Regions from separate parts of the Nocardioides ultimimeridianus genome, predicted to be linked through region 2. Evidence: predicted binding sites of a transcription regulator. Region 2 holds the regulator's gene; each other region holds the start of a gene.
The links. Region 2 encodes LexA, which represses DNA repair genes until DNA is damaged. Its sites were predicted from a motif close to TCGAACANNTGTTCGA; they were not measured.
Positions count from the first base shown of each region.

Region 1: ACYU8V_RS13885 (HNH endonuclease signature motif containing protein) is a predicted target of LexA. The motif match lies at 3,193-3,208, and genes of this name have one in related genera.
Region 3: ACYU8V_RS12090 (HNH endonuclease signature motif containing protein) is a predicted target of LexA. The motif match lies at 4,136-4,151, and genes of this name have one in related genera.

Region 1 covers NZ_BAAHAB010000013.1:121,157-128,282, reverse strand. The annotation lists gene ACYU8V_RS13905 (MFS transporter) at 1-781, shown strand, start outside; gene ACYU8V_RS13900 (GNAT family N-acetyltransferase) at 778-1,275, opposite strand; gene ACYU8V_RS13895 (zinc ribbon domain-containing protein) at 1,247-1,645, opposite strand; gene serC (phosphoserine transaminase) at 1,750-2,868, shown strand; gene ACYU8V_RS13885 (HNH endonuclease signature motif containing protein) at 3,247-4,452, shown strand; gene ACYU8V_RS13880 (DUF1905 domain-containing protein) at 4,857-5,144, opposite strand; gene ACYU8V_RS13875 (DNA topoisomerase IB) at 5,152-6,153, opposite strand; gene ACYU8V_RS13870 (hypothetical protein) at 6,309-7,126, opposite strand, start outside.
Region 2 covers NZ_BAAHAB010000003.1:27,102-34,227, forward strand. The annotation lists gene ACYU8V_RS01250 (MXAN_6640 family putative metalloprotease) at 1-1,319, opposite strand, end outside; gene lexA (transcriptional repressor LexA) at 1,387-2,115, opposite strand; gene ACYU8V_RS01260 (LysM peptidoglycan-binding domain-containing protein) at 2,350-2,682, shown strand; gene ACYU8V_RS01265 (hypothetical protein) at 2,857-3,345, shown strand; gene ACYU8V_RS01270 (hypothetical protein) at 3,618-4,136, shown strand; gene ACYU8V_RS01275 (hypothetical protein) at 4,272-5,093, shown strand; gene ACYU8V_RS01280 (hypothetical protein) at 5,090-5,419, opposite strand; gene nrdR (transcriptional regulator NrdR) at 5,727-6,194, shown strand; gene ACYU8V_RS01290 (vitamin B12-dependent ribonucleotide reductase) at 6,343-7,126, shown strand, end outside.
Region 3 covers NZ_BAAHAB010000011.1:131,036-138,161, reverse strand. The annotation lists gene ACYU8V_RS12115 (acyl-CoA dehydrogenase family protein) at 1-108, opposite strand, end outside; gene ACYU8V_RS12110 (hypothetical protein) at 112-804, opposite strand; gene ACYU8V_RS12105 (enoyl-CoA hydratase-related protein) at 820-2,010, opposite strand; gene ACYU8V_RS12100 (crotonase/enoyl-CoA hydratase family protein) at 2,014-2,823, opposite strand; gene ACYU8V_RS12095 (LLM class F420-dependent oxidoreductase) at 2,820-3,872, opposite strand; gene ACYU8V_RS12090 (HNH endonuclease signature motif containing protein) at 4,271-5,395, shown strand; gene ACYU8V_RS12085 (acetyl-CoA acetyltransferase) at 5,640-6,830, opposite strand; gene ACYU8V_RS12080 (OB-fold domain-containing protein) at 6,830-7,126, opposite strand, start outside.

The DNA of each region.
Region 1 (7,126 bases), on a different contig from region 2:
GGTCGGCGTGATGACGGGCGCCTACAGCTCCGTCCTGTCCATCGGATCGGCGCTCGGCGCGGCCGTCACGGTCCCGATCGCGGACGCGGGCGGCGGCTGGCGGATCGGCCTCGGCGCGTGGGCGCTGGTCGCCGTCGCTGCGGCGGTCGTGTGGGCGCCGTACGCGCGCGGCCGGGACCACACCCGCTCGACCGAGCGCGGCGCCGTCCTGTGGCGCAACCCCACCGCCTGGGCGGTCACCATCCTGTTCGCCACCCAGTCCACCTACGCCTACGTGATGATGAGCTGGCTACCGAGCATGTACGCCGCCGCCGGGTTCAGCGAGCAGAAGTCCGGCCTGCTGCTGGCGATCAGCATCCTGATCGGGGTGCCGTTCTTCATGCTGGCGCCGACCGTGGCCGGCAAGGTCCGGCACCAGGGACACCTGGTCGCGGCGCTGACCGCCATCACCGCCGCCGGATTCGCCGGCATGTGGCTCGCGCCCGCCGAGGGGGCGTGGCTGTGGGCGGCGCTGCTCGGTGCCGGCGGCGCGGTCTTCCCGGTGACGCTGTCGTTCTTCGGGCTGCGCACCACCACGGCGGCCGACACCGCCGCGCTGTCGACGATGGCGCAGAGCGTGGGCTACCTGCTGGCCGCGAGCGGCCCGTTCCTGGTCGGCGTGCTGCACGACGCGAGCGGCAGCTGGTCGCTGCCGTGCGCGCTGCTGGTCGGACTCGGCCTGGTGCAGGCGACCGCCGGCTACTTCGCCGGGCGCCCGGTGACGATCGGGAGCGAGCGCTAGAGGCGCTTGCCGAAGGCCCGCAGCGTGGGGTACTCCGCGTAGTGGCCGAAGCCGGGGATCGCCACGTAGCCGCACGCCTCATAGAGCGCGATCGCCTCGGGCTGCCGGGGTCCGGTGCTCAGCACCGCGACGTCGTGGCCCGCCGCGGCGGCGGTCCGCTCGAGCTCGGCGAGGACCCGGCGCGAGTAGCCGAGGCGGCGGGCCTCGGGGACGACGTACATCCGTTTGATCTCGACCGCGCTCGTGCCACCGAGCTCGCGGTTCTCGGAGATCCGCCACGCCCCCGTCGCGATGGGTACGCCGTCGGCGTACCCGACCAGGAACAGGCCGGTCGGCGGGTCGAACTCGGCCGGGTCGACGTGGCTCTCGTCGGGTGATCCGTAGCGGTCGACGTACTCCTGCTGGACGCGCGCGACCAGCGCCGCGGCGTCGGGGTGGGCGTAGCCCGTGACGCGCAGCTCCAGCTCAGCCGAGCGAGGCGCCGCAGCTGTCACAGAACTTCGCCGAGTCGTCGTTGCGGGTGCCGCAGGCGCGACAGAACGGGCCGGTCGCCGTCGTGGCGCCCTGGCCGCCGGTCAGGTACCCCAGACCGTCCTTGGCGACCGGAGCGAGCTCACCCACGGCGTAGCGCGCCCCCACGCCCATGAACCCGGCGCGGGCCATGCCCATGCCGAGCGCGAAGACCACGAAGCCGCCCATGAACATCGCCATCTGGCGCAGCGGCGCGGTGTCTCCGTCGTACTTGGTGAAGGAGACGAAGCCGCTGATGCAGACCACGATGCCGACCACCGCCAGGATCGGTCCGACGATCCGGAAGGTCGTCCGGACGCCTGCCTGGTTGCTGAGGCCGGGGTTGGTGCTCATGGGGCTCTCCTGGAGAGAAGGGGGTGTCGGCGAGGATATGCCCCGCGCGTCCGGCGTTCAGACCTGGTCGCCGGAACCTTTTTCGGGCTGTCAGACTTGGGCCCGTGACCGAGATCCAGATCCCTGCAGAGCTCAAGCCCGTCGACGGCCGGTTCGGTGCGGGTCCGTCCAAGATCCAGACCAGCCACCTCGACGCGCTCGCCGCCACCGGCGACCAGCTGATGGGGACCTCGCACCGCCAGGCGCCGGTCAAGAACACGGTCGGCCGGGTCCGTGAGGGGCTCGCCGCACTGTTCGACCTGCCCGAGGGCTACGAGGTCGTCATCGGCAACGGCGGCGCGACCGCGTTCTGGGACATCGCGGCCTTCGGCCTGATCGAGAAGAAGTCGCAGCACCTCACCTTCGGCGAGTTCTCCTCGAAGTTCGCGTCCTCGGTCAAGGCCGCCCCGTGGCTGGACGCGCCCTCGGTCATCTCCTCCGACCCGGGCTCGCGGCCCGACGCGGTGGCCGAGGCCGGCGTCGACGTCTACGGCTGGGCGCACAACGAGACCTCGACCGCCGTGATGGCGCCGGTCGTCCGCCCCGCGGGCGCCGACGAGGGCTCGCTGGTCCTCATCGACGCCACGTCGGGCGCCGGCGGCCTGCCGGTCGACCTGACCGAGGCCGACGTCTACTACTTCGCGCCGCAGAAGTGCTTCGCCTCCGACGGCGGCATCTGGTTCGGCCTGTTCAGCCCGGCCGCGATCGAGCGCGCCGAGCGCATTGCCGCCTCGGACCGCTACGTCCCGCCGTTCTTCGACCTGAAGACCGCGATCGACAACAGCCGGCTCAACCAGACCTACAACACCCCGTCGGTCGCCACGCTGTTCCTGATGGCCGAGCAGCTCGACTGGATGAACGCCAACGGCAACCTCGCGGGCATGGTCAAGCGGACCACGGAGTCCTCGAACGCGCTCTACGGCTGGGCCGAGCGGACGTCGTACACCACGCCGTACGTCGCCGACCCGAGCCACCGCTCCCTGGTCATCGGCACCATCGACTTCGACGACTCGATCGACGCGGCGCAGGTCGCGAAGGTCCTGCGGGCCAACGGCATCGTCGACACCGAGCCCTACCGCAAGCTCGGCCGCAACCAGCTGCGGATCGCGATGTACCCGGCGGTCGACCCGTCCGACGTCGAGCAGCTGACGAAGTCGATCGACTACGTCGTCGGACAGCTCTGATCTGACTTAGCCTTCGGGCATGCCGCTCTCCCGCCGTTCCCTGTTGACGGCGGGAGGCGCCGTTTTTGCAGCAGGTACGGCGGCCGGCTGAGCTTGTTCTTCGGGGCTGGCGTGGGCGGCCGCACCTTAGCTCGCCGTCCCCCGCCGTCAAGGACGCCTTCGGCGCCGCTGCGCGGCCGCTGCGCGGTCCTTGACTGCGGGTCCCGGACGACGAGCTGGACGGCGCGACAACGGCACGGGCTTCGCCCGCGCCGCCGCTCCGCGGCCGCCCACCAAACGTGCTCTGACCTGGGATTTTGTTCGGTTTCAGGGTACCGAAAGCGTTCGAACAGGTGTACCATGGAAGGCAATTGATCAGTCCGTCTCGGGGAACTTCTCATGGTCGCAGGAACGGTGTCGTTGCACCCGATCCTCGCGTGCGCGCGGTCTCTTCAGAACGACCTCGCGGCAGTCTCGAACATGCCGGCCGACTACCTCCGCACCCGCGACAAGGCAGACCTCCTCACCGACCTCGCCCGCGTGGAGAGCCAGCTCGCCGAGCTGAAGCTCCGCGTCCTCGCCGCTGCCGCGGATGTGGCCGAGGAGCACGGGTCCCGTGACGCCGGCTGCTGGCTCGCCCACACCACCCGCATCACCTCCTCCGCCGGCCGCGCCCAACTGCGGCTGGCCGAATCGCTCGAGCAGCACCCGCTCACCGCCGCCGCGATGCGCGAAGGCTCAGTGAACGAGGCCCAGGCGAGGGTCATCATCCGCGCTATCGACAAGCTCTCCGACGCCGTCGACGAGCCAGTCCGCCTGCAAGCCGAGCAGCACCTGATCGAGCTGGCCGCGATCTATGACCCGAAAGACCTCCAGGTGCTCGGCACCAAGATCCTCGAAGTCGTGGCACCCGAGGTCGCCGAGGCCGAGCTCGGCAAGGCGTTGGAACGTGAGGAGCAGGCCGCACGGGACGAGGTCGCCATCCGGATCCGGAAGCGTGGCAACGGGATCACCCGCTGGATCTGCGACCTCCCCGACTCCGTCTCCGAACGAGCCCTCACCTACCTCGAAGCCGAAGACTCACCCCGCGTCACCCAGACCCGAGCCCGCAACAGGGGCGAGGCGTTCTGCCGACTCCTCGAACTACTCGACCCCAACAGGCTCCCCGACCACGGCGGAGACGCCACCACCGTCATGGTGACGGTCCCCTTCGAGACCCTCGCCAAGGAGCTGGGGGCCGCGATGCTGGGCGACACCGTCATCTCCGCCAGCGACGCACGGCGGCTCGCCTGTACCGCGAAGATCATCCCCGTCGTCCTCGGCGGGAAGTCCGAACCCCTCGACCTCGGCAGAGCACGACGCCTGTTCGAACCACCCCAACGCAAAGCCATGCGACTACGCGACAAGCGCTGCCGCGCCGAAGGGTGCTCGATCCCGGCAGCCTGGTGCGAAGCCCACCACTTGAAGCCCTGGTCCGAGGGCGGGAGGACCGACCTCGCCGACGGCGCACTCCTCTGCTCCCACCATCACCACCGGGCCCACGACACCCGCTACGCGATGACCAAGCTCGCCACCGGCGACTACCGGTTCCACCGCCGGACCTAGACGCCCCGGGGCGCATGGTCGGATGCCGCTCGTGACGACGGGTCAGGTGACCCATCGTCCGTAGCGCCCTGCGCGACCCCCTCGACGAGTGCGGGCACTGGTTCGCAGTACAAGATCGCCCACACGAGCGAAGTTCGCGGGCAGGACGGCCTGAAACACGTCGAAGATCGCCCACGCAGGCGATCTCGGCCCCGCGGCACAAGACGAATCGCCCTGGCGGCCGCGAAGCGGCGGCGCGGGCGAAGCCCGTGCCGTTGTCGCGCCGTCCTGCCGCCCGGTCGGGACCCCGGGTCAAGGACCGCGAAGCGGCCGCGCGGCGGGGCGAGCGCAGCGAGCATCCTTGACGCGGGGTGCCGGGTGGCTAAGGTGCGGCCGCCACACACCCGGCCCGCACCAACCCCGCGTCACACCAACGACAGGGCTACCCGGCAGGCGTCCCCCACCTCGAGCCCGTTCGCGGCCCGCACCGCCTTCTTCACCGGCAGCACGTAGGTCTTCTCCTCGGCGCTGGGGAAGACCGAGGTGCGCCAGGTCGACGTACCGATGGCGACCTCGACGCGCACGCTGCCGAAGCCCTTGCCCGGCCCGGCCACGGCCTCGATCTCGTCAGCCACGTCGAACGGCAGGCTGAGGAAGATCCAGCTCTCTTGGGCCTTCCACCGCCACAGCTCCGCCTCGAACTCCCACGCCATGCCCCGATCATCGCGCGAGGAGCCGCAACGTGGCGCGTTCCAGCCCCACCTGCCGCTCGTCGGGTCCGGGGTAGGAGCGGCGGACGGCGGCCCGGATGGTGCGGCCCTCCTCGTAGAGGTCGACCACCCGCGGGTCGACGTACGCCGAGCGGGCGAGCGCGGGGGTGTTGCCGAGGTAGTCGGCCACCTCCCGCATGGCGGAGGCGACCGCGCGCTGGACCGCCCGCCGGGACGTGGGCTCCGGCGCCTCCGCGAGCGCCGCGGCGGCGAGGACCGTCCCGTGCCAGGTCCGGAAGTCCTTGGCGCTGGCCTCCATCCCGGCCACCGAGCGCAGGTAGTCGTTGACGTCGGCCGGTGTCAACGGGCGCCACGACCGGCCGTCGCGCCAGGCCAGCAGGGCGAGGTCCTCGGCGCGGCGGCGGCGCATCCGCTCCACCACCTCCACGACGCACGGGTCGTCGATCTCGACGTGGTGCTCGACCCCCGACTTCCCGACGAAGTCGAACGCGAGCACCCCGCCGCGGCGCCGCACGTGCCGGCGCTCAAGGGTGGTGAGACCGAACGAGCCGTTCTCGGCGGCGTACACGTCGCTCCCGATCCGGAAGCAGCCCAGGTCGAGCATCCGCACCGCCACCGCGCACACGGCGGGCTCGTCGAGCCGCCCGGACGCCAGGTCCTCCCCCACCCGCGCCCGCAGCGCCGGCAGCCGCCGGCCGAACCGCATCACCCGCGCGTGCTTCTCCGCGGACCGCTGCTCGACCCAGCGCGGGTGGTAGAGGTACTGGCGCCGGCCGGCGTCGTCGACGCCGACCGCCTGCAGGTGCCCGTTCGGGTGCGGGCAGATCCAGACGTCGCGCCAGGCCGGCGGGATCACCAGCTCCCGGCACCGCTGGACGTCGGCGGACTCCAGCGGGACCCCCTCCTCGTCGAGGTAGACGAACCCACGCCCGCAGCGGCGCCGGGTCCAGCCCGGCTGCTGTGGCGACGTACGACGAAGGCGACCCGGCACGGACCTGCAGTACCCCGAACGTGGCGCAACTACGGGAGGTACGACGAAGCGCGCGATCGTGCCGGCAGCACGACCGGCCACCGGGTGCCCACGCACACCGGGACGGCACTCACACTGGTGTGGCGGTCGGGGCGGGCCTCAGGCTGCTGAGCCGCTCACTTCCGGACGCGTACGGCGATCCCGCCGGCCACCGCGGCCACCACGACCCCGCCCGCGACCCACGGCCACCACGGCGTCGGGTCGCCGGTCGGGGTCACGGAGCCGAGGCAGCAGCGGGGCGCGGTACCCGCCAGCGCCTTGCGCACCGCGGCCGACAGGTGCAGTTCCAGCACCGGTGCGTGCACCCCCTCCGAGGACAGGTAGATCCGCCCGTCGCCGGCGACCGCGATCCCCTCGCCCTGGCGCTGGCTGGGCAGGTCGATCCGGGCGACCTCGGTGAGCGCCGGCCAGGTGTAAATGACCGCCTGGCCGTAGTTGCGCAGGATCAGGTGCTGGCCGTCGGGGAAGAACGCGCCGTCGGTCGCGATGCCGAGCACCGTCCGGCCCGCCACGAGCCGGTTCGGGCCCGCGTGCAGGTGGCGCGGGGCGGCGTAGATCCGGCCGACGAACTCCTTCGACACCACATACAGGCGGCCGGTCACCGGGTTGCGCAGCAGCGTCTCCGCGTCGTGCGAGCCGTCGGGGTAGACCAGCTCGTGGATCTCGCCGGGCACCGTCCGCTCGCCACGACCGACCGGCACCTTGGCGACCGTGATCGACGAGCGCGTCTCGAGGTTGTCGCCGGTGTCGCCGACCCAGACGTACCCGGGGCCGGCGGGCGCGAGCGACTCGTCGTCGATGGCGTCCGCGCTCCAGCGGGTCACGCCGACCGTGGCACAGGTCCGCGGGTCGACCGCGAAGACCCGGGCGCTGTCGCCGGAGTCGTTCATCGTCACGAACAGGCCGCCGGTGCGCACCAGCCCGCTGGCCTCGG
Region 2 (7,126 bases):
AGGAGCCGGAAGGAGGTCGACCAGCTGAGGTGGCCGGGCCCGACCGAGGAGCTGGTCGCGACCGGCGCGCTGGGGTACTGGTTGGCCGCCGCCTCACTGAAGTACCTCGTGGGGTGACGGGCCGCGAGGTCGAACCTGCTCAGGGCGCGGGTGAGGTCGATGTGGTGCGCGGCGAGCGCGCTCCTGACCCCCTTGATGGAGTACATGTCCGGCGCACCCGGGCTGGCGTCCAGGCGTTGCCAGATCTGGCGGATCAGCAGCGGCAGCGCACCGGACTTCTCGGTCACCAGGCGCTCGGTCAGGAACCGGAAGAAGATCCAGGTGCCGTACCAGTGCAGGTTGACGTCGCCGTTGGTGTCCAGGGGCAGGGAGGGGTTGCGGATCGGGTCGGCGCCATAGGACAGGTACTGCATGTTGTCGTTGATCGAGGTGTACAGCTCGTCCTCGGCCCAGGTGGCGGTCGCCTCCATGATCCAGGGGTCCTCGAAGAAGTCGTAGCTGAACTGCACCGCGTGGAAGAACTCGTGGGCGGCGGTCACCTCGAGGTTCTCCAGCTGGGTGTGACCGGGGTACTGGGCCGGGGCGTAGTCGTTGTCGAGGACGCAGTACGCCGATCCGGCGTACCCGGTGTTCAGCGCGGGGTCGTCGCTCGTGCAGAAGCCGTAGAGGTGGTAGCGGGAGAGCTCGCCCAGGTAGATGTCGGTCTGGTCGGCGTTCATGCCGCCCAGGCTGCCGTTGTCGGCGCTGGCGGAGTCGACGAGCGGCATCCGGTAGCCGGCGGCGGCGTAGGTGTCCCAGACGTGCTCCATCGTCGCGAGCACCTCGTCGACGTAGTCGGGATCCTTGTTCGTGTCGCCACCGTCCGTGGGGTCGACGCCGTTGGTGCTGTCCTCGGTCGACAGGTCGTAGTGCACGCAGAGGGGAAGCCTGGTGCTGCACTCCTCGTGCTCGGTGCCGGTGTAGACCACCGGGAAGTCGGGGTCGCTGTCGGAGGGCCCCGGCCGCGCAAGGATCCGGTCGGCCTGGGTGCGCTGATCGGGGGACAGCGCGGGATAGGCGGCCCGCAGGTCGCGCAACAGCAGGGTGGCGTCCTCGTGCCTCTGCGCGAGGCGGGACGCGGCCCGGCTCCCTCCGAAGAGGGACTCGGCCCGGGACAGCTCGGCGGCGGCCTGCGCCCGGGTCGTCGTCGGAGGCTGGTGGATCGCGGCGGTGGCCGGGGAGGCGTGGGCCGGCTGGCTCGCACCGGTGACGCCGAGGCCCGCGAGCGACGCGGTGATGACCAGGGAAAGGACGCGGGCCCGTCCGGAGATGCGGATCACCTGCTGAATCTAGGGGATCGGCATCCCCGGGCGGACCCGGGAGAGGCAAAGAAGCGCGGCGTCGGCGTCAGACCTTGCGGAGCACGGCGGTGACCTTGCCCAGGATCGTGGCGTGGGTGCCGTCGATCGGCTCGAAGGCCGGGTTGTGCGGCAGCAGCCACACCTGGCCGTTCTTGCGCTGGAAGGTCTTCACGGTGGCCTCGCCGTCGATCATCGCGGCGACGATCTCGCCGTTCTCGGCGGTGGCCTGCTGGCGGATGACGACGTAGTCGCCGTTGCAGATCGCGGCGTCGATCATCGACTCGCCGCTGACCTCCAGCAGGAACAGCTGGCCGTCGCCGACCAGCTGCTTCGGCAGCGGGAAGACGTCCTCGACCCGCTCCTCGGCGAGGATCGGTCCGCCGGCGGCGATCCGGCCGACCAGCGGAACGTTGCTCGGGGCGGGCGCGGAGTCGTTGATGGCGGTCTCGTCGTACTCCGACTCGGCCTGGGTCATGCCGCTGAGCGGGCGTCGCTTCATCAGGGTCTCGGGGAGGAACACCTCGATGGCGCGGGGCAGGTGGGGGTCGCGGCGTACGAACCCCTTGGCCTCGAGCTGGCGCAGCTGGTGGGCGACGCTGGAGGTGCTGGTCAGGCCCACCGCCTCGCCGATCTCGCGCATGCTCGGCGGGTAGCCGCGCTTGTCGATGGCCTTCTTGATCGTGGTCAGGATCCGCTGCTGGCGTGGGGTGAGGCCCGTGCCGTCGGGCGGACCGTCGGGGAGCTCACTCACGGGGCGAACAGCCTTCTTGGTCATGGGTCGAACGTAACCCCGATCACCCCGGATCTCAAACAGGTGTTCGATCCGGCGTGTCGCGACACGCCGTCGAACACGCGTGCGACGAAATGCCGCGATTGTGTCGAATGCGTGTTCTATGCTCGTCCATGTGTTCGATCGAACGTCTGATCGAAGCCGGGCCCAGAAGTTGTGTCGGCGGCCTCGGTCAGAGTGAGGGCACACCGACCAGCAACCCCTTCCCCGGAGGTCACCATGAGCACCATCAGCTTCAGCCCCGCGTACGTCTCCCGCCCGCAGGTGCGGCTCACCCGCCGCGGCCGGCTCGTGGTCCTCGCGCTCTCGCTGCTGGCGGTGCTCGCGGTCGCCCTGATGGTCGCCTCCGCCTCGGCCGCCGGCAGCCACTCCGGGACGCCCGACGTCCACCTGGTCACCGTCCAGCCCGGCGACACGCTGTGGGACATCGCCGGCGACGCCGCCGCGGCCCACGGCACGCAGACCGGTGACATGGTGCAGCGCCTCGAGGACCTCAACCCGATCGACGACGGCATGGTCTACGTCGGTCAGCAGATCCGCGTGCCCAACTGAGGCACGACCAGCTCGTCCGTCGCCTCGACCCCGGCGGACGTAGGGGAAGACGAGGGGCCCGATCCTGCGCGGATCGGGCCCCTCGCGCTGTTCCTCCACAGGGCGGCGGGCCGAGGGTGGCCGGGCGGGGTGCCTTCGGCGTACGTTCTGGGCAATCCGCCTCGGGAGGGTTCCATGAAGTACGTCGGCATCGCCGTCCTGCTGTTGCTGCTGGTCGGGTGCGGGGGAGACCCGCAGCCCCGGTTCTCGCCCAGCCCCACCGTCTCCCCGCCCACCACGACCGCTGCCGCGGTCGAGACCCCGCAGGAGTTCCTGCGGCGGTGGGTGCACGCGATGGATGCCATGGAGCGCACCGGCAACCCGGCGGCATGGCAGCGGATGAACTTGCGAAGGTGCAAGAGCTGCTCTGTCGCCGCTGAAGTGGTGAAAGCGGTGTACGCGGCGGGCCGGAAGGTCGTCGGCGGGCAGTCGAGAATCGTGTCGATCGGTCGCGCGGCCTCGGGCAGGTGGCACGTCCGAACGGTGAGTCGCCCGAGTCGGATCGTCGATCAGTCCGGCACCGTCAAAGGGTCGTTCCCGGGTGGTCCGACGATGTTGGAGATCACCTTGGTCAAGCAGGGCGACGGGTTGCGGGTCGCCACGCTCATTCGGGTCGTGAAGTGATGCTGCGTCGCGGTGTCGCCGTGCTGTTGGTCGTCTACGTGAGCTTCTTCTTCGTCGACACTCCGGCCCAGGCTCGCGGCGGTGGATCGTGTGCAGGGGGCGCGACCCTCATCGCTGCAGCGGTCGAGTGTCAGGACCGCTCGCACGGCGGCAGCGCCCCTGTTGGGACTTCGGTCGATGTCGTCGGGGTGAGCGAGGTGTGCGCGCCTGGTTCCGCGGGGGCCTGCCAGCCGGTGGCGTGTCCCGGCATGAACGTGGGCGACGGGTTCCAGATGACGGAGCACCTGTCGGACGGCACGTCCCGCACCGTGTGCCAGACGTCGAGCGACTCGATGGCCGGCCTCGGACCGAGCCCGGGCCAGGTGGCGCAGGCGATGCGGCGCCTGTCCTGGCCCGGCAGCCCGCTGATGATCCAGCCCGTCAACGGCCGGACCCTGGTCAACTTCCGGACGAACTTCTACACGACCAATACCGGCCCGACCACGAAGACCGTCACCCTGCTGGGGAGGCGGATCACCATCGAGGCCACGCCGAGCTACCGGTGGAGGTGGGGCGACGGCGGCCGGGCGAGCGGGACGAGCGCGGGGGCGGCGTACCCGCACCTGCTGGTGACCCACGAGTACCTCCGCAAGGGCGTGGTCCACCCGCGCCTCGACACCGTCTACTCGGGGCGGTTCCGCATCGGGCAGGGCGCGTGGCAGGCGATCCCCGGCACCCTCACCGTCATCGGCACGCCGCAGCGGCTCGAGGTCGTCACGGCCCGGCCGGTGCTGGTCAATCCCTACGGCTGAGGGCTTGTGGGGAGATCCGGGGCTATCCGATGGACTTCGATCTCCCCGTAGTTGCCACGACACTGCGCCGCCAGCGCGGTCTGGTCGGCCGCGGCCAGCTGCTCGAGGCCGGCGCCCTACCGCACGACATCAAGCGTGCTCCGCCGGCGCCGGCTCGCCACCGTCCACCCGGGCGTGTACGTCGACCACACGGGTCCGTTGACCCAGCGGCAGCGCGAGTGGGCGGCCGTGCTCGCGGTCTGGCCGGCTGCGCTGTCGGGCCGGTCCGCGCTCGGCCTACCCGCAGCCGGTGGGATCGAGGTCGCCGTCGACTGGGCGCGCAGGCCATCAGGCCCGCCGGGTGTCGTCGTACGCCGGACCCGATCCTTCGACCAGCGAGTGGTGTGGGCCGGTGACCCTCCCGCGCTGCTGCCCGAGCACGCGGTGATCGACGTGGCACAAGAGCTGTTGGCCCAACGCGATGTGGCGACGGCGTACGCCTTGATCGCGAACAGTCGCGACCGGGTGACCATCTGGCGCGTGCGGTCGGCGCTGGAGGGGCGCGAGCGGGTCGGGCACCGGCGGATCCTGGCCGGGCTGATCGATGACGTCGCCGACGGGTCCCACTCGGTGCTCGAGCGCGGGTTCCTCACTGAGGTGGCTCGGCCGCACGGGCTGCCGCCGGTCGCGCGGCAGGTCCGCGGCACGGCGGACGGACGGGCGGTGCGCTACGACCTGAGGTACGCCGCGTTCGGGGTGATCGTGGAGCCGGACGGGTTCGCGTTCCACGGCACCACGCGGATGCGCGACGCCGACGCCCACCGCGACCTCGCCACCCTCGCCGAGACCGGCGACATCACGGTGCGCATCACCTACGGTCAGGTGTTCCGCGACGGCTGTGCGACCGCGATGCGGCTCGGCGCGGTGCTGGCCCGGCGTGGCTGGGAGGGCCGGCCGACCCGGTGCGCCCGTTGCTAGCGCGCCGCCCGCTTCCCGCCCTTGGGTGCATCCGGGTCGCGCACCGGACGCGGATCGGGGCCGTGGGTGATGCCGAGCGCCCGCGAGACCCGCACCGCCAGCATCAGCCCGAGGAACAGGCAGGCGACCGCGCCGAGTGAGGCCAGCCCGAGCAGCGCCCAGGCCGCGAACGAGCCGTCCCGGCGAGCGTCGGCGCCGATGTCGATGGCGGCGTACACGAGGTAGCCCCAGGCCACGACGCACGCGGTGATGGCCACGGCGAGGCCCAGCAGGGCAGGGCGGAACCGTCGCGCCTCCCGCGCGCCCGCCCGCTTCCCTCCGGCCACAGGCGCCATTGTGACTGATGGGGCCAGACACGCCGTAGGCGCGCCGTCCCAGAACTCCGAAGACGGCCCTGACCTGCGCAAACACCCCGGTACGACGACACCTGCCGAATCGCTGGTGCCCGGGTCTTGCCTCCCTGGTGCCACGGGCGTACGGTTACCACTACATCTAGTAGTTACACCGGTGTAGTTCTCCACATCTAGTCCACAACGGGCCGCTGGAGTTGCACAGGTCACTGCCGGATCTCCACAGCGGAACACCGGTTCTCCACCGGTTCATCCACAGGCTCAGCTCCGGGAGGGGGACCCCATGCACTGCCCGTACTGCAAGCACTGCGACACCAAGGTCCTCGACTCCCGCGTCGCCGACGACGGCTCCAGCATCCGCCGGCGCCGAGTCTGCCAGAGCTGCGAGAAGCGGTTCACCACCGTGGAGCAGATGCAGCTGACCGTCCTCAAGCGCAGTGGCACCAACGAGCCGTTCAACCGCGACAAGGCCGTCGCCGGCGTCCGCAAGGCGTGCAAGGGGCGGCCCGTCGACGAGGACGCGCTGGCGCGGCTCGGCCAGGAGGTCGAGCACCAGCTGCGCCTGGCCGGCAGCCCCGAGATCGCGGCCCACGAGGTGGGCCTGGCGATCCTGAGCCCGCTGCGCGCGTTGGACGAGGTCGCCTACCTGCGCTTCGCCAGCGTCTACCGCGGCTACGAGTCGGCCGACGACTTCGAGGCCGAGATCGCCCTGCTCCGCGCCGAGCGCGAGCTCCAGCCCAGCACGGGCTGACCCCAGACCGCCCGGGCAGCCAGTGGGGAAGCTGTCTGCCCGGGCACCCAACTCCGGCGACCGACACGTTGTCGGCGCCACGAGCAACACTTGAAGCAAGCACGCCGCACACCAGCACCGCGCGACCACAAAGGGGAACAGGAAGCACATGACCGAGACCGTGAACAGCCAGGCAGCAGGTCAGACGGCAGGCAGGGGCCTGACCATCGAGCGAGTGTTCAGCAGCGAGGGCGTGCACCCCTACGACGCGATCACCTGGGAGCGGCGCGACGTCGTCCAGACCAACTGGAAGACCGGCGAGACGGTCTTCGAGCAGCGCGGCGTGGAGTTCCCGGACTTCTGGAGCGTCAACGCGAGCACGATCGTCACGACCAAGTACTTCCGCGGCGCGGTCGGCACCCCCGAGCGCGAGTCCGGCCTGAAGCAGCTCATCGACCGGGTCGTGGGCAAGTACGTCGCCGCCGGCCGCGAGCACGGCTACTTCGCGACCGAGGCCGACGCCGAGATCTTCGAGCACGAGCTCACCTGGCTGCTGGTCAACCAGTACTTCTCCTTCAACTCCCCGGTGTGGTTCAACGTCGGCACGACCGCCCCCCAGCAGGTCTCCGCGTGCTTCATCCTCTCGGTCGACGACTCGATGGACTCGATCCTCAACTGGTACAAGGAGGAGGGCTTCATCTTCAAGGGCGGCTCCGGCGCCGGCCTGAACCTCTCCCGGATCCGCTCCTCCAAGGAGCTCCTCTCCAGCGGTGGTACGGCGAGCGGCCCGGTCTCCTTCATGCGCGGCGCCGACGCCTCGGCCGGCACCATCAAGTCCGGCGGCGCCACGCGTCGCGCGGCCAAGATGGTCGTGCTCGACGTCGACCACCCCGACATCGAGGAGTTCGTCGAGACCAAGTGGCGCGAGGAGGACAAGATCCGCGCCCTGCGCG
Region 3 (7,126 bases), on a different contig from region 2:
GCCGGCGCGCGAGCGCTCCAGGAAGTACTGCTGGCCGTAGCGCGCGCAGATCTTCTGGACGCTCTCGCGGATCGCGCGGTGGTCGTCGGTGTCGTGGATCAGGCCCATCGGTCAGGCTCCTTCGGGTGCGGCGTCGGACAGGGTGCGGTTGGCCCGGAGGCAGCCCCAGCACATGACGAAGATGAAGACGCAGTACGTCGTCAGCGCGAGCCAGAACACGAAGATCCCGTTCCACGCGAACATGCCGCTCTTGAAGAAGTAGGCGAGCGGGTCGGGGATGAACGAGAACGCGACGAAGAAGTTGAGCCACGCGACCCAGCGCGGGAACAGCTGCTGCGGGTCACGCAGGATCGCGATGCCGATCACGACGTTCTGCACCATGAACGGCACGATCCCGGTGAAGAGCAGCAGCCAGGCCAGGTCGTTGAGCAGGACCACGTCGCCCGGGTCACGGTCGGCGCGGAAGGCCGCCAGCGCGAAGATCAGCTGCGGGAACATGTTGATCACCAGCGTGACCACGGCGATCATCGCCTGCACCAGCGCGAGCAGCGGCATCCGGCGGTCCATCCGGAACAGGTGCAGCGAGACGACGGCCCACAGCGGCATCGCGAGCGCGGTGCCGATCGAGGCGATCACGAAGCCCGCCTTGACCCGGGTCGGGTCGTCGAGGAAGAAGTGCACGATCCCGGCCTGGTCGCGCGGGCCGAACGGCAGCGGGAGGAGGCCGGCGACCAGCCAGCCGGCGAGGGTGATGACCACGCAGATCGGCCCGGTGAGGGCGGCGTAGTCGGCGATCTTCTTCACGGGGTTCTCCTGGGGTCAGCGACCGTGGAAGGTCGGGCGTTGCTTGGCGAGGAAGGCATCGAGGGCCGCCCGGGCGTCGTCGGTGCCGGCCGCGACGACGAGCGCCTCGATCTCGGCGTGGAGCTGGTCGGGCAGGCTGCGGTCCCAGGACTCGCGGAGGAGTCGGCGCATGGCGGCGTACGCCCTGGTCGGGCCGTTCGCCAGCTGCTGGGCGAGGGCATGGGCGCGCTCCTCGAGCTCGTCGGCCGGAAGGACCTCGGCGACCAGGCCCCAGTCGAGGGCCTGGGCGGCGGTGATCGGCTGGTTGAGGAGGTACGCCGCCGCGGCCCGTGCGGGGCCGATCCGGCGGGGCAGGTGCCAGGTGCCGCCCCCGTCGCCGCTGAGGCCGATCTGCGCGAACGCCGTCACGAAGCGGGTGTCGTCGGCGGCGATCAGGATGTCGGCGGCGTACGCCAGGCCGAGGCCGCCGCCGGCGACGGCGCCGCGCGCGGCGGTGACAATCGGGACGTCGAGCGTCGCGAGGACCTGGAAGGCCAGGTGGAACGGGGCGGTCATCGCTCGCAGCAGCCCGCCGAGGTCGTCGCCGGCGTTCTCGGTGAAGAAGCCGATGTCGCCGCCGACGGTGAGGTCCGGGCCCGCGCCGCAGATGAGGAGCGCGCGGACCTCCGGGTCGGTGGCGACACGGCGGGCGGCGACCAGCAGCTCGTCGGCGAGCGTCTGGTCGATCGCGTTGCGCGCGTCGGGCCGGTTGAGGCGCAGGACCGCCAGGCCGTCGGCGACGCCGAGGTCGATGACGGTGAGCGGGGCGTCGTCGCCGAGCGCCGCGACGAAGGCGGCGGAGTCGGTGAGCTGGGTGAGCGCGGCGATCCGGTCGTCACGGAAGGTCCAGGTGTGGACGAACGGGGCCTCGAACGGCGTCCCACTGCGGCGGCCCTTGCCGCGGTAGGTGCCGGTGACCTGGAGCCGCCCGTCCTCGAGCTGCTCGAAGGCGTCGGGGAACGTCCGCACCCGCCAGTGCTCGCCGAAGCGGAACCAGCCCTCGTGGATCATCGCGGACGGCCCGCGGTGCTCGCCCCCGATGCCGAACGGGAGCGACGGCGTGAGGTCGCCGAGGAAGTCGTCGGTGAGTGTCGCCGTGATGGCGTCGACGTCGCCGGCCGCGAGGGCGGCGTACAGGCGCTCGACGAGCGCGCGTGGCTCGGTCATCGCTCAGGCCCCCACGTAGACCGGTCTCCGGCCCTCTGCGAACGCCTGCATGGCCTCCGTGACGTCCTGGCCCGGGAGGTACGCCGCGTTCCACTCGGCGACCGCGCGCAGCCCCCGGTCGATGCGCGAGCGCCGCTCGTCCTCGAGGACGTCCTTAATCCCGCGCAGCACGATCGGTGAGCTCGCGGTCATCTCGAGGGCGAGGTCGCGGGCAGCCGCGGTGAGCGTGTCGGCGTCGTCGTACACGTCGTTGACCAGGCCCATCCGCAACGCCCGTGCGGCATCGACGTCCGCGCCGGTGAGCGCGAGCTGGCGTAGGTGGCCGTCCCCGACGATGCCGGCCAGCCACTGCAGGCTGCCCATGTCGGCGACCACGCCGACGCGGCCCTCGCGCAGGCTGAACCGTGCCCGACTCGTCGCGATCCGGAAGTCGCACGCCGAGGCGAGCCCGAGACCACCTCCGATGCACCAGCCGTCGATCGCCGCGATCGTCGGCTTGGTGCAGGTGGCCACCGCCCGCATGCCGCGCTGGCCGCGCAGGATGAAGTCACGGAAGGCCAACCTCTCGCGCACACCCGCGTCCCGGAGCCCCACCAGCGTGGGCGCGAGGGACGGGAGGTCGAGTCCGTAGGAGAAGTGGCCGCCGGTGCCGCGCACCACGATCGCGCGGACACCCTCGTCCGCGTCGAGGCCCTCCACGGTTGTCGCGAGATCGTAGAAGAACTGCTCGTCCATGGCATTGGTCCCGGTGGGTCCGGTGAGGAGGAGGGTCGCGACGGGTCCGTCGGCGACGACCGACATCCGCGCGCTCATCGGCGGTCTCCGAGGAGGGCGCTGAGTCGGCCGAGGTGCGCCACACGCTCCTCGGCCGTCGTCGCCAGCGGGTTGAGGATCAGCGTGCGTACGCCGGCCGCCTCGAACTCGGCCACCTGTCGGCGCAGCGCGTCCTCGTCGCCCATCAGGCTCACGGCCTCGACGAGCTCGTCCAGGACCACCGCGGCCGCCTCGGCCTTCTGCCCCGACAGGTAGAGGTCCTGGATCACGGTGGCCTCGTCCTCGTAGCCGTAGCGGCAGGCGAGCTGGTTGTAGAAGTTCTTTCCGCGTGCGCCCATGCCGCCGATGTAGTGCGCGAGCTGGTTGCGCACCGTCCGGACGGCCTCCTCGGTCGGCTCGCCCGCGAAGAAGCCGACCTGCAGCTGGATGTCGAGCTCGCCGCGTGCCGGATCGCGGCGGGCGAGGCCGGCGCGCAGCGACTCGCCCCAGGCCAGGTCCGCCTTGCCGGGGTGGAAGAACAGGGGCTGCCAGCCGTCGGCGATCTCGGCGGTGAGCTCGACGTTCTTCGGCCCGAGCGCCGCGATCGAGATCGGGATGTCCGGGCGGACCGGGTGGTTGATCAGCTTCAGCGGCTTGCCGAGACCGGAGCCTCCGTCCTCCTTGGTCAGGGGCACCGTGTAGTGCTTGCCCCGGAACTGGACGGGCTCGCGGCGCCACACCTGGCGGCAGATCTCGACCACCTCGCGGGTGCGGCCCAGCGGGGCGTCGTACCTCACCCCATGGAAGCCCTCGATCACCTGCGGGCCCGAGGCGCCCATCCCGAGGTTGAAGCGACCGCCCGAGACGTAGTCGAGCCCGGCCGCGGTCATGGCGGTGAGCGAGGGGGTCCGCGAGTAGATCTGGAAGATCCCGGACATCAGCTGCAGCTTCTCGGTCCTGGCCGCGATGTAGCCGAGCTGGCTCACCGCGTCGAAGGAGTACGCCTCCGCCACCGCCACGAGGTCGAGCCCGTTGCGCTCGTAGTCCTGCAGCAGCTCCACGGTCTCCGGGAACCCACCGCTGTGATCGACGATCATGCCGAGGCGCACAGCCACGCTCCTTCCGCACGATCCGACGGACCGTAACCCCACTTATTTGAATATAGATTAAGCAACGGGGCAGGGTGGCGCAAGTGGCGGTGGACATACGTGGGCCTGCGACTGTCCTGCGGGGTTGGCCGTGGGCGGCCGCACCTTAGCCGTGCTGGACGGCGCGACAACGGCACGGGCTGCGCCCGCGCCGCCGCTCCGCGGCCGCCCTCAAAACACACTCTGACCTGGGAAAACTCTCGTCGAACGTCTTCCACCGGCGTTCGAACAGGTGTACTATGAAAGGTAGTTGATCAGTCCGTCTCGGGGAGCTCCTCATGGTCGCAGGAACGGTGTCGTTGCACCCGCTCCTCGCCTGCGCCCACGCTCTGCGGAACGAACTCTTGGCGGTCGCGGACATGCCGGCTGACTACCTCCGCACCCGCGACAAGGCCGACTTGTTGACCGAGTTGGCGCGGGTCAAGGCGCAGCTCGCCGAGCTCGAACTCCGAGTCCTCGCCGTTGCGGCGGATGTGGCCGAGGAGCACGGCTCGCGTGACGCCGGCTGCTGGCTCGCCCACACCACCCGCATCACCGCCTCCGCCGGCCGCGCCCAGCTCCGGCTGGCCGAGGCGCTTGAGGCCCACCCGCTCACCGCCGCCGCGATGCGCGAAGGCTCAGTGAACGAAGCCCAGGCCCACGTCATCATCCGCGCGGTCGACAAGCTCTCCGACGCCGTCGACGAGACGGTGCGGGCCCAGGCCGAGGCGCACCTGATCGAGCTCGCCGCGATCTATGACCCGAAGGACCTTCAGGTGCTCGGCACCAAGATCCTCGAAGTCGTGGCCCCCGACATCGCCGAGGCCGAGCTCGGCAAGGCGTTGGAGCGCGAGGAGCAGGCCGCGAGGGACGAGGTCGCCATCAGGATCCTGAAACGTGGCAACGGGATCACCCGCTGGATCTGCGACCTCCCCGACGCCGTCTCAGAGCGAGTCCTCACCTACCTCGAAGCCGAAGACTCCCCGAGGGTCACCCAGACCCGATCCCGGAACAGGGGTGAGGCGTTCTGCCGCCTCCTCGAACTACTCGACCCCAAACGACTCCCCGACCACGGCGGCGACGCCACCACCATCATGGTCACCATCTCGCTCGACCAGCTGGCCGAGGACCTCGGGTCCGCCATGCTCGGCGAGATACCGATCAGCGCCGGTGAGGCTCGCCGGTTGGCGTGCAAGGCGAAGATCATCCCCGTCGTCCTCGGCGGCAAGTCCGAACCCCTCGACCTCGGCAGAGCACGCCGCCTGTTCCAACCACCCCAACGCAAAGCCATGCGGCTGCGGGACAAGCGCTGCCGTGCGGAAGGGTGCTCGATACCGGCAGCCTGGTGCGAAGCCCACCACTTGAAGCCCTGGTCGGAGGGCGGGAGGACCGACCTCGCCGACGGCGTACTGCTCTGCTCCCACCACCATCACCGAGCCCACGACACCCGGTACGACATGACCAAGCTCGCCACCGGCGACTACCGGTTCCACCGAAGGACATAGGCGGGAGTCCGCCCGGCACCAGGTGCCGGGAGAACTCCCCGACGAGCGATCCACCCGATGGCGGCCGCGAAGCGGCGGCGCGGGCGAAGCCCGTGCCGACTCCGCGCCGTCCAGCTCGTCGTCCGGGACCCGCAGTCAAGGAGGCCGAAGGCACCGCGCAGCGGCGCCGAAGGCGTCCTTGACGGCGGGTGACGACGAGCTAAGGTGCGGCCGCCAGAGACCGACCCCGCCACCGGCCCCGAGATCAGCCCCGCTCGTTCCCGACCACCGACACGAACGACACGCACCCCCCGGGCCGCCCGCCCAGGTTGTGCGTCAACGCCAGGCGGGGCGAGGCGAGCTGCCGCGCTCCCGCGTCGCCGCGCAGCTGCAGCCACGCCTCGTACAGCATCCGGAGGCCGGAGGCGCCGACCGGATGGCCGAAGGACTTGAGTCCGCCGTCGACGTTCACCGGGAGCCGACCGTCGGCGTCGAAGTCGCCGGCGAGCATGTCCTTCCAGGACTGGCCGCGGTCGGTGAAGCCGAGATCCTCCATCAGCACGATCTCGGTGGGCGTGAAGCAGTCGTGGACCTCGGCGAGGGAGATCTCCGTGCGCGGATCGACCACACCCGCCTGGGCGTAGGCGTCGCGAGCCGACGCCACGACCTCGGGGAACGTCGTGAAGTCGTACGCCGGGTCCAGCCCACCGCGCATCGGACCGGCCGCGAGCGCCAGCGCCTTCACGAAGATCGGCCGGTCGGTGTAGTCGTAGGCGTCCTCGGCGCGCACGACCATCGCGGCGGCCGCGCCGTCGGAGACGCCGGAGCAGTCGAAGATGCCCAGCCGGCCGGCCACCCGAGCGGCGCCGTCGATGGTCTCGCGCGACACCTCGCGCTGGAACTGCGCCTTGGGGTTGCGGGCCCCGTTGACGTGGTTCTTCCAGGCGACGTGGGTCATCGCCTCGCGCATCGCTTCGGGATCCACGCCGTAGCGCGCGGTGTAGGCCGGGTCGAGCAGCGAGAACGCCGCCGGTGCGGTGAGCGACAGCTCGGACGCCGTCCCGTCGGAGGGCGGGTCGCCCCGCAGCAGCCCGGAGAACCCGGAGTCCTTGAGCTTCTCGACACCCACCGCCATCACCCGGTCGTAGGCGCCGGACGCGACGGCGTAGCAGGCGTTCCGGAACGACTCCGAGCCCGTGGCGCAGTAGTTCTCGACGCGGGTGACCGGCTTGTGGTCGATGCCGAGCGGGCGCGACAGCGTCAGCCCGCTCTGCCCCGAGGACAGCGTGCCGAGCCAGAACGCATCGATGTCGTCGCGCGCCACCCCCGCCGACGAGAGGCACTCCCCGACCGCCTCGAGCAGGAGGTCGTCGGTCGAGGACTCCCAGCGCTCGCCGAAGCGGGTGCAGCCCATACCGACGATGGCGACCTTGTCGGCGATGCCGTTGCTGCCCATCAGAGCACCCGCGCCTTCCAGAAGTAGTTGTGGACGCTCCCCGCGGTGAACAGCCGTCGGAACGTCAGCCCCACGGGTGCTCCCACGGTCACCACCGAGGGATCGGCGTCGGCGACCTCGAGCGTCGTACGGCCGCCTCCGTCGAAGTCGACGACCACGTCGACGACGGGGGGTGAGGGCGAGAACGCCAGCCGGTCGACGGTGTACGTCGCCACGACGCCGGTCAGGTCCGCCGCGGACACGCTCTCCATCGCGTCCACCGCCGAGCAGGAGCGGCACACCCGCAGCGGCGGGAG